One region of the Mesorhizobium sp. M1006 genome, then DNA from elsewhere that is predicted to be linked to it. Evidence: predicted binding sites of a transcription regulator. Region 1 holds the regulator's gene; the other holds the start of a gene.

Region 1 (6,186 bases):
CGCCCTGCGAGATCAGGCTCTCGACGTCGGTGAGCTGCTTGCCGGGGTTGGACTGTGCGTCGGCGGAAATATACTTGTCGCCTGCGGCCTCGATGGCCGCCTTCATTGCGGCCTCGTCGGTCTTCCAGCGCTCTTCCTGGAAGTTCGACCAGGAAACGCCGATGACCTTGTCTTTAGCCTGCGCCACCGACGCCAGCGCCAGCGTCATGGCGACACTCGCCAGAATGGCGGTCGTGAATTTCTTCATCATATCCTCCCTGCGCCGCGTACGGCGTGACCAATTGGCTCAAAGACCAGCTTAGAAGCTCTAATTTTTTCGAGCCTCGAAAAAATACTGGTCCGATCTCCGGCTGCTGTCAACATCGATTCTGATGGATTTTGATGACTCTGCGAGTTTTTTCGAGCGTCGGAATAAACGATGACAGCGCCACCTGCATCTGACACTATTTGCCTCATCCGACACTATTTGTCGGACATTACCGACGGCTTCCGGTTCATGAGCGGCCGCGGCAACCGGGAGGAAAGCAAAACAATGTCGGTCGGAATCCGCCATGACGATTTGCGCCGGCGCAACCGGGCGATGGTGATCTCGGCGGTGCGCCGGGCCGGCCAGCCATCGCGTACTGAGATCGCAGCTACCACCGGCCTCAGTCATTCGACCATATCGGCGATTTCTTCCGACCTGATACGGGAAGGCATCCTCGCCGAGAGCAAGCCAAGTGAGCCCGTTTCGTTGAAACGCGGTCGTCCGCAAGTCGGCCTCGCCCTCAACCCGGAAGCGGCGGCGGTGCTGACCGTGGTGTTGTCGCTGAATTTCCTTTCGGCCGCCATTATCGACTACACGGGACAGGTGGTCGCCGAGGAACAGCGCCGGCTGGACACGCTGACTATGCCGCGCGACGAGCTGATCCGTGAATGCATGGCCATCGTCCGGCGCCGGCTGCAGGATCCAGATCTTGACGTCCGCAGTGTCGCCCGCATCGCCCTGGCGATTCAGGGCATTACCGACTCCCCTGCACGCGCCATGCTGTGGTCGCCGATCACGCCGCAGACCGACATCGCCTTTGCCGACATGCTGGAGGACGAATTCGGCATCCCGGCAACGGTGGAGAACGACTGCAACATGATGGCGGTGGCTTTGCGCTGGCGCAATCCGGATCGCTATCGCGATGACTTCATCGCCATCCTGCTTTCGCATGGCATCGGCATGGGGCTGGTGCTGAAGGGCGAACTGTTCACCGGGACGCATTCCTCGGGCGGCGAATTTGGCCACATGATCCATCGTCCGGGCGGCGCGCTCTGCCGTTGCGGGCGGCGCGGCTGCATCGAGGCGTATGCCGGCAACTACGCCATCTGGCGCAACGCCAGGCAGATGAGCGAAGACAGCGAACCGGTCGCCGACGTCAGCGACGCCGACATGCGCGCACTGGCGGCCCGGGCGCGCGAGAAAGATGGGCCGGAACGCGAGGCCTACCGCAAGGCCGGCGAAGCGCTGGGTTTCGGTCTCGGCTCGCTGTTCGCGCTGATCGATCCGGCACCGGTCGCGATGGTCGGCGCCAGTGCCGCCGCCTTCGATCTGATCGAGCCGGCCTTGCGGAAGGCAATCGCCCAGACCGCCGGCGGCCAGCATTCAGGCTCGATCTCCTTCGATACAGAGCCGAACGAATTGCCTCTGATCCGCGAAGGCTGCGCGATGCGGGCGTTAAGCTTCGTCGACCAGGAGATTTTCGCGCCGGGCGCGCAAATGAGGCCCAGCGTCAGAAAGAACGTAGCCTGACCAGGCGGGTCAATCTTCCCTGATCGCATAGCCGGCGCCGCGGATGGTGCGGATGACATCCGGCATCCGGCCGTTGTTGACGGCTTTGCGCAGCCGCCCGACATGCACGTCGACGGTGCGTTCGTCGATGTAGATTGTCTCCCCCCAGACATTATCGAGTAACTGGCTGCGCGAGAAGACACGGCCCGGATGCCGCATCATGAACTCGAGCAGCCGGAATTCGGTCGGCCCGAGCCTGATTTCGCTCTTCTTGCGATAGACCCTGTGCGATTCGCGATCGAGCACGATGTCGCCGACCTTCAGCACGCTGGACAGCACTTCCGGCTTGGCGCGCCGCAGCAGCGCCTTGACCCTGGCCATGAATTCCGGTGTCGAAAACGGCTTGACCAGATAGTCGTCGGCGCCGGTCGAAAGACCGCGCACCCGGTCGCTCTCCTCGCCGCGCGCGGTCAGCATGATGATCGGCAGCCGCTCGGTTTCGGGGCGCACCCGCAACCGACGACAGAGCTCGATGCCGGAAACCGCTGGTATCATCCAGTCGAGCACCAAAAGGTCGGGCACATTCTCCTGCAAACGGATCTCGGCTTCGTCGCCGCGTGTCACCACCTCGACCTGGTAGCCTTCGGATTCGAGATTGTAGCGGAGCAGCACACCCAACGGCTCCTCGTCCTCCACCACCATTATGCGTGGTGCGATCATCGGCTGGGCACCCCCATCATGTCACCGGTGCGGACATTGTCGTTTCGTCCTGCTTCGGACGATTGACCGGCAATTGCTCGCCGGTCAGCACATAATACGCATTTTCGGCGATGTTGGTGACATGGTCGCCGATCCGCTCCAGATTCTTGGCGCAGAACAGCAGGTGCGTGCAAGCGGTGATGTTGCGCGGATCTTCCATCATGTAGGTCAACAGCTCGCGGAACACGGACGTGTATTTAACGTCGATGCGCTCGTCGGCGGCACGAAGCTTGGCCAACGCGGCCGCATCGCCTGCAGCATATTCCTCGATGACACCCTGCACCTGGATGAGAACCAGCTGCGCCATCGCGTCGATGGAATGCGACAGGTCCCGCGGCGTGGCGCTGAGGCCGACCGCACTCACGCGCTTGGCGATATTCTTGGCAAGGTCGCCGATGCGTTCGAGGTCGCCCGCCATGCGGATCGCTCCGACCACATGGCGAAGATCGTGGGCCATCGGCTGGCGTTTGGCGATCAGGGTGATGGCGCGGTCGTCCAGTTCGCGTTGACGCGCATCCATGATGGCGTCGTCGGAAACGACGCGTTGCGCCAGCACGTTGTCGGAATTCAACAGCGCCTTGGTTGCCCCGCCGACCATCGAACCGGCGAGGTCGGCCATGTCGCGGATCAGCTTGCTGATCTGCTCGAGATCCTCGTCGAAAGAAGCGACTGTGTGTTCGCCCATGGTCCTGTCCTCATATGCATGATCGGAACGGCTCAGCCGAAGCGGCCAGTGATGTAGTCCTGCGTGCGCTTCTCGCGGGGCGACGTGAATATCTTCTCGGTCCGGTCGAACTCGACCAGTTCACCCAGATACATGAACGCCGTCTGGCGCGACACGCGCGCCGCCTGCTGCATGTTGTGGGTGACGATGACGATCGTGTAGTCGGCTTGCAATTCGTCGATCAGTTCCTCGATCTTGGCAGTCGACAGCGGGTCGAGCGCCGAAGCCGGTTCGTCGAGCAGAATGACTTCCGGCTTCACCGCCACGGTGCGGGCGATACAGAGCCGCTGCTGCTGGCCGCCGGACAGGCTCAAGCCGCTGGCGTTGAGCTTGTCCTTGACCTCGCTCCACAGCGCGGCGCGCTTCAACGCCTGTTCGACGCGGCCGTCCATCTCGGACTTGCCGAGGTTCTCGTAGAGCCTGACGCCGAAGGCGATGTTCTCGTAGATCGACATCGGGAACGGCGTCGGCTTCTGGAACACCATGCCGATCTTGGTCCTGAGGAGGTTGAGATCCTGCGACCGGTCGAGAATGTTCTTGCCGTCGAGCAGCACCTGGCCCTCGGCCGTCTGTTTTGGGTAGAGCTCATAGATGCGGTTGAACACACGCAGCAGCGTCGATTTCCCGCAGCCCGAAGGGCCGATGAAGGCCGTGACGCTGCGCTCGGGCAGCGACAGGCTGATGTCCTTCAGCGCCTTGCTCTGGCCGTAGTAGAAGTTGAGGTTCTTGACCTCGATCTTCGTCTTCTCGGCGACCGTTTCGGCCATCGTCATGTCTGGGGACAACATCTGTGTCATCTGTCCTCTCTGCGTCCGGTAAGGCTGCGGGCGAGGATGCTCAAGCCCAGAACCGTCAGGGTGATTATGAGTGCGCCGGTCCACGCCAGTTGCTGCCATTCCTCGTAAGGGCTGAGAGCGAACTGGAAGATGGTCACCGGCAGGCTGGCCATCGGCGCGTTGATATTGCTGCTCCAGAACTGGTTGTTGAGCGCGGTGAAGAGCAGCGGCGCCGTCTCGCCGGAAATGCGTGCTATCGCCAGCAATATGCCGGTGACGATGCCGGACAATGCGGCGCGGTAGGCGACCGAACGGATCACCACCCAGCGTGGCGCGCCGATCGCGGCACCGGCTTCACGCAACGCGTTCGGCACCAGGTTGAGCATGTCTTCAGTGGTGCGCACGACCACCGGAATGACCAGGATGGCAAGCGCAACGGCGCCGGCAATGGCCGAGAAATGTCCCATTGGCCGCACCATCAGCTCATAGACAAACAAGCCTATGATGATCGACGGCGCCGACAACAGGATGTCGTTGATGAAGCGGACGACGGTGGTGATGCGCGAAAAGCGTCCATACTCGGCCATGTAGGTTCCCGCCAGCACGCCGATCGGCGTGCCGACGACAACGGCGATGATCGTCATCAGCAGGCTGCCCGTGATGGCATTGAGCAAGCCGCCGGCCTCGCCCGGTGGTGGCGTCATCTCGGTGAAGACCGCGAGCGAAAGCCCGGCTGTGCCCTTATAGACCAACGCGCCGAGAATGAGCGCCAGCCAGGCAAGCCCGATGCCGGCGGCGACGACGCAAAGCGCCATCATCACCGAATTCCTGGCTTTGCGGCGGCTGTGGAGCGATGAGGATGTCGACATCGGTCAGGCTCCCGTACGGGCGTCGATCCGCATCAGCATATAGCGGGCGGCGGCGAGGATCAGGAAGGTGATGACGAAGAGGATCAGGCCGAGCGAAACCAGCGAGGAGGTGTAGAGGTCGCCGTCGGCCTCGGTGAATTCATTGGCGATGGTCGCCGAGATCGTCGTGCCCGGCGCGAACAGGGAGGCACTGATGCGATGTGCGTTGCCGATGACGAAAGTCACCGCCATGGTTTCGCCGAGTGCCCGGCCGAGGCCAAGCATGACGCCGCCCATGATACCGATGCGGGTATAGGGAATGACCACGCGCCGGGTCACTTCCCAGGTCGTGCAACCGATGCCATAGGCCGATTCCTTCAGCACCGCCGGCACCGTATCGAAGACGTCCTTGGTGATCGAGGTGATGAAGGGCAGCACCATGATGGCGAGGATCAGCGCCGAGGTCAGAAGGCCGATGCCGTAAGGAGGGCCGGCGAAAAGGCTGGATAGTCCCGGCACGCCGTGGAAGATGTTGATGATGAAGGGCTGTATCGTCGTCTGCAGGAACGGCGCGAACACGAACAGGCCCCAGATGCCGTAGATGATCGAAGGAATGCCGGCCAACAGCTCGACCGCTATGCCGATAGGACGCCTGAGCGGGCGCGGGCAGAGCTCGGTGAGAAAGATTGCAATGCCGATGCCGATCGGAACCGCGATCAGGATGGCAATGGCCGCCGTCACCAGCGTGCCGTAGATCGGCGCCAGTGCGCCAAATTTTTCCGTAACGGGATTCCAGCTCTCAGTCGTCAGGAAAGAAAAACCGAACGACGACAGCGCCTGCCATGAGCCGGCAAACAGCGAGATGGCGACACCGCCGAGGATGACCAGCACAAGAATTGCGGAAGCGCGGGTGAGTCCGCGGAATATGGCATCTGTGAGCGCGAAGCGCCGCACCGTAGCTTCCCTGGCCCGGGCTGCTGCAGATGATGGCACGGCATCGGAAGCGATGGTCATTGGGTCCTCGCGATTAAAGGCAACAGGGAGGGCGCCATCGACGCCCTCCCTGGAGGAGATTACATAGCCGAGTAGAGCGGCTTGCCGTCGTCGCCGACGACTTCCTTGGCCCACATGGCCTTGACGCTCTCAACCACCTTGTCGGGCATCGGAACGTAGTCCAGCTCGCCGGCCATCTCGTCGCCCTTGTCGTATGCCCAGGCGAAGAATTTGAGCGCTTCGCCGGTGGTCGCGGCATCATCCGGCTTCTTGTAGAGCAGGATCCACGTTGCCGCCGTCATCGGCCAGGACTCGGCGCCCGGCTCGTTG
Region 2 (6,186 bases), on a different contig from region 1:
GCGCTCGACCAGCGGTTCGGCCACGACATCGAGCGCAGAGACACGCGGCACGGTGCGCAGGAACTGGCTGACATAGCCGATGGTAAGCCGGCGCACGGCAAGCACGGTGCGCGGGCTGGCCGAGGCGAGATCGATGAGCCCGCCCTCGTGCTGGACGATGATCTGGCCTTCATCGGCGGCATAATTTCCGTAGAGCATTTTCAGGATCGAGCTCTTGCCGGCGCCGGACGGGCCGCCGAGCACGGCGCATTCGCCGGCCCTGATCGCGAACGAGACACCGGCGACCACCGGCAGTTTGATGCCGTCGCGCAGATGCATGGTGAAGCTCTTCGCGACATCGGAGACAACGAGCGGGGTTGCCATCAGAGCGTTCTCCAATCGTCATTCGTCTGCGGGCCAACACCCCCCTCTGGCCTGCCGGCCATCTCCCCCTCAGGGGGGAGATTGGCTGTCGCATTCGGTTTCGCCATTCTCCTGTGTCGCAGAACGGGCGGGACATAAAAGCTGCTGATCTCCCCCCTTGAGGGGGAGATGGCCGGCAGGCCAGAGGGGGGTACGCCGGAGCAATCATCGTCACACCTGCAGAATCGAGGAGACAAGCAACTGGGTATAAGGCGCGCGCGGATCGTCGAGGACGCGGTCGGTGAGGCCGCTTTCGACGACGCGGCCGTCCTTCATCACCATCATGCGCTGCGACAGCAGACGTGCCACTGCAAGGTCGTGGGTGACGACGATGGCCGCCAGGCCGAGATCGGTGACCAGGCCGCGCAACAGATCGAGCAGGCGCGCCTGCACCGAGACGTCGAGGCCGCCGGTTGGCTCGTCCATGAACACCAGCCGCGGCCCGGTGACGAGGTTGCGGGCGATCTGCAGGCGCTGGCGCATGCCTCCGGAAAAGGCGCGCGGCTCGTCGTCGATGCGGTCTTCGTCGATCTCGACACGCGACAACCAGTCGACCGCGGTGGCGCGGATTTTTCCATAGTGGCGGTCGCCGACCGCCATCAGCCGCTCGCCGACATTGGCGCCGGCCGACACCGTCATGCGCAGCCCGTCGGCCGGGTTCTGATGGACAAAACCCCAATCGGTGCGCATCAGGAAGCGGCGCTCGGCCTCGCTCATGCGGTAAAGTTCGCGAAACTGGCCGCCGCGCATCCGGTAGCTGGCGGTGCCGGAGCTGGGCAGCAGTCGAGTTGACAGGCAGTTGAGCAAAGTCGTCTTGCCGGAACCGGATTCGCCGACCACCGCCAGCACTTCGCCCGACCAGAGGTCGAATGTGACGTTCTCGCAGCCGACGCGCGAGCCGTAGAATTTGGACAGCGCCGAAACGCGCAGCAGCGGTTCGTCTGTCATTGCGCCGGCTCCGTTTTTCCTGGGGCAAGATGGGTCTCGGGCGCGAGATGGCCGCAGTGGCCTTCCGCGCGCCGCCTCTCGCAATGATCGGTATCGGAGCAGACGAACATGTGGCCGCCATGGTCGTCGAGGATGACCTCGTCGAGATAGACGTTCTCGGCCGCGCACAGCGCGCAGGGCTGGTCGAAGGTCTGCACCTCGAACGGATGGTCCTCGAAATCGAGGCTGACCACATCGGTGAAGGGCGGCAGCGCGTAGATGCGCTTTTCGCGGCCGGCGCCGAACAATTGCAAAGCCGGCGAACGGTGCATCTTCGGATTGTCGAATTTCGGCGTCGGCGAGGGATCCATCACATAGCGGCCCTCAACCTTGACCGGGTAGGCGTAGGTGGTGGCGATGCGGCCATGCCTGGCGATGTCTTCGTAGAGTTTTACATGCATCAGACCGTATTCCTCCAGCGCATGCATCTTGCGCGTCTCCGTCTCGCGTGGTTCGAGGAAGCGCAGCGGTTCGGGGATGGGCACCTGATAGACCAGCACCTGGCCGGCACTCAGCGGATATTCGGGAATGCGGTGGCGCGTCTGGATGATGGTCGCCTTGGCCGTCTCGGTGGTGACGGCGACATTGGCGACCTTCTTGAAGAAGGCGCGGATCGAAACCGCATTGGTGGTGTCGTCGGCGCCCTGGTCGATGACCTTGAGCACATCGTCCGGGCCAATGATCGAAGCGGTGACCTGCACGCCGCCGGTGCCCCAGCCATAGGGCATCGGCATTTCGCGCGAGGCAAACGGCACCTGGTAGCCGGGGATGGCAATGCCCTTGAGGATGGCGCGGCGGATCATCCGCTTGGTCTGCTCGTCAAGATAGGCGAAGTTGTAGGTGGCGATGTCCGCTGGTTGTGCACTCATTCCGCTGCCTCCCTCTTTTCTTCGGCCTTGCCGGCATTTTCGCGGGCATCATGCTCGGCGCGCATGCGGCGCACGAGGTCGAGCTCGGCCTGGAAGTCGACATAATGCGGCAGCTTCAGATGCTCGACGAAGCCGGTCGCCTGGACATTGTCGGAATGCGAGATGACGAACTCCTCGTCCTGCGCTGCGGCGATGACATCCTCACCCAACTCCGAGGCGCGCAGCGCGCGGTCGCATAGCGCCATGGCCATGGCCTTGCGCTCGCTCTGGCCGAAGACGAGGCCATAGCCGCGGGTGAATTGCGGCGGCGCCTTGGCCGAGCCCTTGAACTGGTTGACCATCTGGCATTCGGTGACGCGGATGCTGCCGAGCGGCACGGCAAAGGGCAGTTCCGGCACGTCCAGTTCCAGTTCGACCTCGCCGATGCGAACCTCGCCGACGAAGGGATGGTTGCGCGCGTAGCCGCGCTGGGTGGAATAGCCGAGCGCCAGCAGAAACCCCTCGTCGCCGCGCGACAGCGCCTGCAGGCGGATGTCGCGCGCCATCGGGAATTCGAGCGGCTCGCGGGTGATGTCGCCGAGGGTATGATCCCCAGGCATGTCGCCGTCGGGCTCGATCAGGCCTTCGCGGGCGAGGATGGCCGAGACGCGCGGCATGGCTTCCGCCTCGCCTGCGCGCTGCTCCGGTTCGGCGACATCGCCGCCGGCGGCGAGCTCGGGATCGAGCAGGCGGTGGGTGTAGTCGAAAGTCGGGCCGAGCAGCTGGCCGCCGGGCAGGTCCTTGTAGGTCGCCGACACCCGTCGCTCGACCAGCATCGTGCCGGTGTCGATCGCCCTTGTGTAGCCGAAACGCGGCAGCGTCGTGCGATAGGCGCGAACCAGGAAGATCGCCTCGATCATGTCGCCGCGCGCCTGGACGATGGCGAGTGCCGCCAATTCCCGGTCGTAGAGCGAACCTTCGCTCATCACCCGGTCGACGCCGAGCGCCAGCTGCTCGACGATCTGGTCGAGGCGAAGTGCGGGCACCGAGCGGTCGCCGCGCCGGCGGTCGGCGAGCAGTTTGTGGGCGTTGCGAATGGCCGCTTCGCCACCCTTTACCGCGACATACATCCTATGCCTCCATCGTCTTGATGCGCGTCGTGCGCGGCAGGCAGGCAATTGCTTCGGACGTGGCGAGGATGATGTCGACGCCACGCGGAAAACGCTGGTTGTTCTGCTTCCATTGCTCGACGAAATGGCGCGGCATTTGCGCCGGCGCGATCGTCGCCGTCTTCTCGATGCCCGGGCCTTCGAGCAGCAGCGGAGCGCCGGAGACAAGATCGCTGACCTCGAGGATCAGCGTCGTGGAGCGATCGGGATAATCCTGGGTGCCTTGCGAAAACCCGTCGAGCGCCATCATCTCGGCCGGCGTGGCGATCAGCGCGAAATGCGCGTCGGCCGGGGTGTTGGCCAGCGGCGCGCCGGTATGAAAGCCAAGCCAGGATTTCACCGTCGCTGAAGCCTGCAAGGCGTGGTCGAGCCAGAGCGGCGTGTCGTTATCGCACAGCGCCAGCGCAACGGCCCCGGCGGTGGCCGACAGCGGCACCGGGGGGTGGGCGAGGGCCGGCAGCGGCTGCACACTGCCTGGCCGCGCCATCGCGTCCATCACGGCACGGAATACGGTCTGGGCATTGAATACCGGATCGGCGAAGCCGCCTTCAATGGATTGAGTGGCGATATCCATCAGTCTTCTCCGCGCACCATGGTGAAGAAATCGACCTTGGTCGCCGCCGTCTCGGCGCGGCGCTGTTCACGCGCCTTGGCCAGTGCCGCCTGCAATGGCGCAACGATCCTGATCTCGACCTCATTGCGGTGGGCCGGGTCCTGCCACAGCGCATCGGCGATCGCCGCCAGCCTTGCCTTCTGCTTGTCGCGACCAAGTGCGTAGCAGTGGCCGACATGGCCGGACGCAAGCCGCACCGTGGCACGGGTGACCGTCGCCTCGCCGACATTGAAAGGGGCACCACCGCCGCCGATGCGGCCGCGTACCGTAACCAGGCCGGTTTCGGGGCCACGCAGAAGTTCCGCTTCGCAAGGCAGGCCGGTTTCGTCCCACAGGCGGACGATGTCTTCGCCGGCCGATTGCGCCAGCGTCGCCATCACGGCCTTGCGCTCGGCCTGCTCTCGCGCTTCCCGTCCTCGCATGGCCGTACTCCTCGTTTGCGTGAATTTGTCTATTGATATAGACAACTATACAAATTATACTCGTTATCTAGCGCGTGTCCATGACGGGCACGTGACACCGGCCAAAAGATCGGCGCAAAGAATTGGGGCGGGAGATGATCGGACAAGCCAACCGCATCGAGCGGCGCAGCGGTGTCGCGCTGTGGCGGCAGATCGCCGACCAGATACTGCATTCGATCGCCGTCGGCGATTTTCCCGAGAATGCCGCGCTGCCGCCGGAGATCGCGTTGGCCGGACGCTATGGCGTCAACCGCCATACGGTGCGTAGCGCTATCGCAGCGCTGGTGCAGGAGGGCGTGCTCAGGGCGGAGCAGGGGCGCGGCACCTTCGTGCTGTCGCGCAAGCGGCTGTCTTATCCGATCGGCGCTCGCACCCGCTTTTCCGAGGGATTGCAAGGACAGGCGTCCGAGCGGCATATCACCTTACTCGCGTCATCGGTCGAGCCGGCCAACCGTCGTGTCGCAGAGGGCTTAGGCCTTGCGACGGGCGCCGATGTGATACGCCTGGAAACGCGCGGCGAAGCCGATGGAATGCCGGTGTCCCGCGCTGCCGGCTGGTTCGATGCCAAGCGCTTTGCCGGCATCGATGCCGCCATGGCGGAAACCGGTTCGATCACCGCATCGCTGGCACGTTTCGGCATCGACGACTATCTCAGGCAATCGACCGTGCTGTCGGCGCGCCATGCCGATGCCGCCGACCTTGCTGACCTCGAGCTGCAGCCCGGCGCCATCGTGCTAGTGACGGTCGCCGTCAACGTCACGCCCGACGGTCAGCCGATACAGTTTTCGGAGTCGCGCTTCCCGGCCGAGCGGATCGAGCTCAAATTGTCGGCGCTCTGAGATGCGGCAGCCCTGGCATCATCCGACTTGAATGACGGCCTTGATCAGGCCGGACTTCTCATGCGCCCAGCGGGCGAGGTCGTGCGGCGTCTCGCCAAGCGTGGTGCGGTGGGTGACCAGCTTTGCCAGCGGCAGCGCGCCGTTGCGGATCGAGGCGGCGACATGGTCGAAATCGGCACGCAGGGCGTTGCGGCTGCCGATCAGCATCATCTCGCGCTTGTGGAATTCGGGATCGGAAAAGGCGATGTCGTCCTTGACGACGCTGACCAGGACCAGCGCCCCGCCGTGCGCGACATGGGCGAAGGCCGACTGCACCGACCGGGTGTTGCCGGTGGCATCGAAAACCACGTCGAAGCCGTCGCCGCCGGTTGCTTCCCGCACCAGGTCGGCAGCAGCGCCCCGCGAGCCGTCGAGGGTCGCGAAGCCGAGTTCGCTTTCGGCGAAACCCAGCCTCTCCGCACTCATGTCGAGCAGCATCACGTCTAGCCCGGCGATGCGGGCGAACAGCGCCGTGCCGAGCCCGATCGGGCCTGCACCGATGACCAGTGTGCGCGCACCTGGATCAGCGAGCGAGCGCCGCACGGCATGGGCGCCGATCGCCAGGAATTCGACGGCGGCAGCATCGGCCAGCGACAGGCCGTTTGCCGGATAAAGATTTTGCGCCGGCACCAGGATCTGCTCGCACATGGCGCCGTCGCGGTGGACGCCGAGCACCTCGATCATGACACAGCAATTCGGCTTGCCTTGCCGGCAGGCGATGCATTTGCCGCAGGCGAGATAGGGATTGACGTTCACCGCTTCGCCGACGGCGAGATCGACGTCCTCGCCAACCTCGATCACGGTGCCAGAAACCTCGTGGCCCATGAT

Evidence for each region. Region 1 encodes PhoB, which activates phosphate uptake and scavenging genes when phosphate is short. Its sites were predicted from a motif close to TGTCATNNANCTGTCAT; they were not measured.
Region 2: a site for PhoB is predicted at 4,522-4,538, ahead of phnF (phosphonate metabolism transcriptional regulator PhnF). Genes of this name have one in related genera too.

What each region holds. Positions count from the first base shown of each region.
Region 1 covers NZ_JAMYMZ010000018.1:37,032-43,217, forward strand. The annotation lists gene xylF (D-xylose ABC transporter substrate-binding protein) at 1-247, opposite strand, end outside; gene NKH60_RS18605 (ROK family protein) at 533-1,777, shown strand; gene phoB (phosphate regulon transcriptional regulator PhoB) at 1,787-2,476, opposite strand; gene phoU (phosphate signaling complex protein PhoU) at 2,493-3,200, opposite strand; gene pstB (phosphate ABC transporter ATP-binding protein PstB) at 3,233-4,036, opposite strand; gene pstA (phosphate ABC transporter permease PstA) at 4,033-4,884, opposite strand; gene pstC (phosphate ABC transporter permease subunit PstC) at 4,888-5,877, opposite strand; gene pstS (phosphate ABC transporter substrate-binding protein PstS) at 5,937-6,186, opposite strand, start outside.
Region 2 covers NZ_JAMYMZ010000037.1:18,606-24,791, forward strand. The annotation lists gene phnL (phosphonate C-P lyase system protein PhnL) at 1-363, opposite strand, end outside; gene phnK (phosphonate C-P lyase system protein PhnK) at 574-1,350, opposite strand; gene NKH60_RS26155 (alpha-D-ribose 1-methylphosphonate 5-phosphate C-P-lyase PhnJ) at 1,347-2,258, opposite strand; gene NKH60_RS26160 (carbon-phosphorus lyase complex subunit) at 2,255-3,367, opposite strand; gene phnH (phosphonate C-P lyase system protein PhnH) at 3,369-3,980, opposite strand; gene phnG (phosphonate C-P lyase system protein PhnG) at 3,980-4,441, opposite strand; gene phnF (phosphonate metabolism transcriptional regulator PhnF) at 4,576-5,319, shown strand; gene NKH60_RS26180 (zinc-binding alcohol dehydrogenase family protein) at 5,338-6,186, opposite strand, start outside.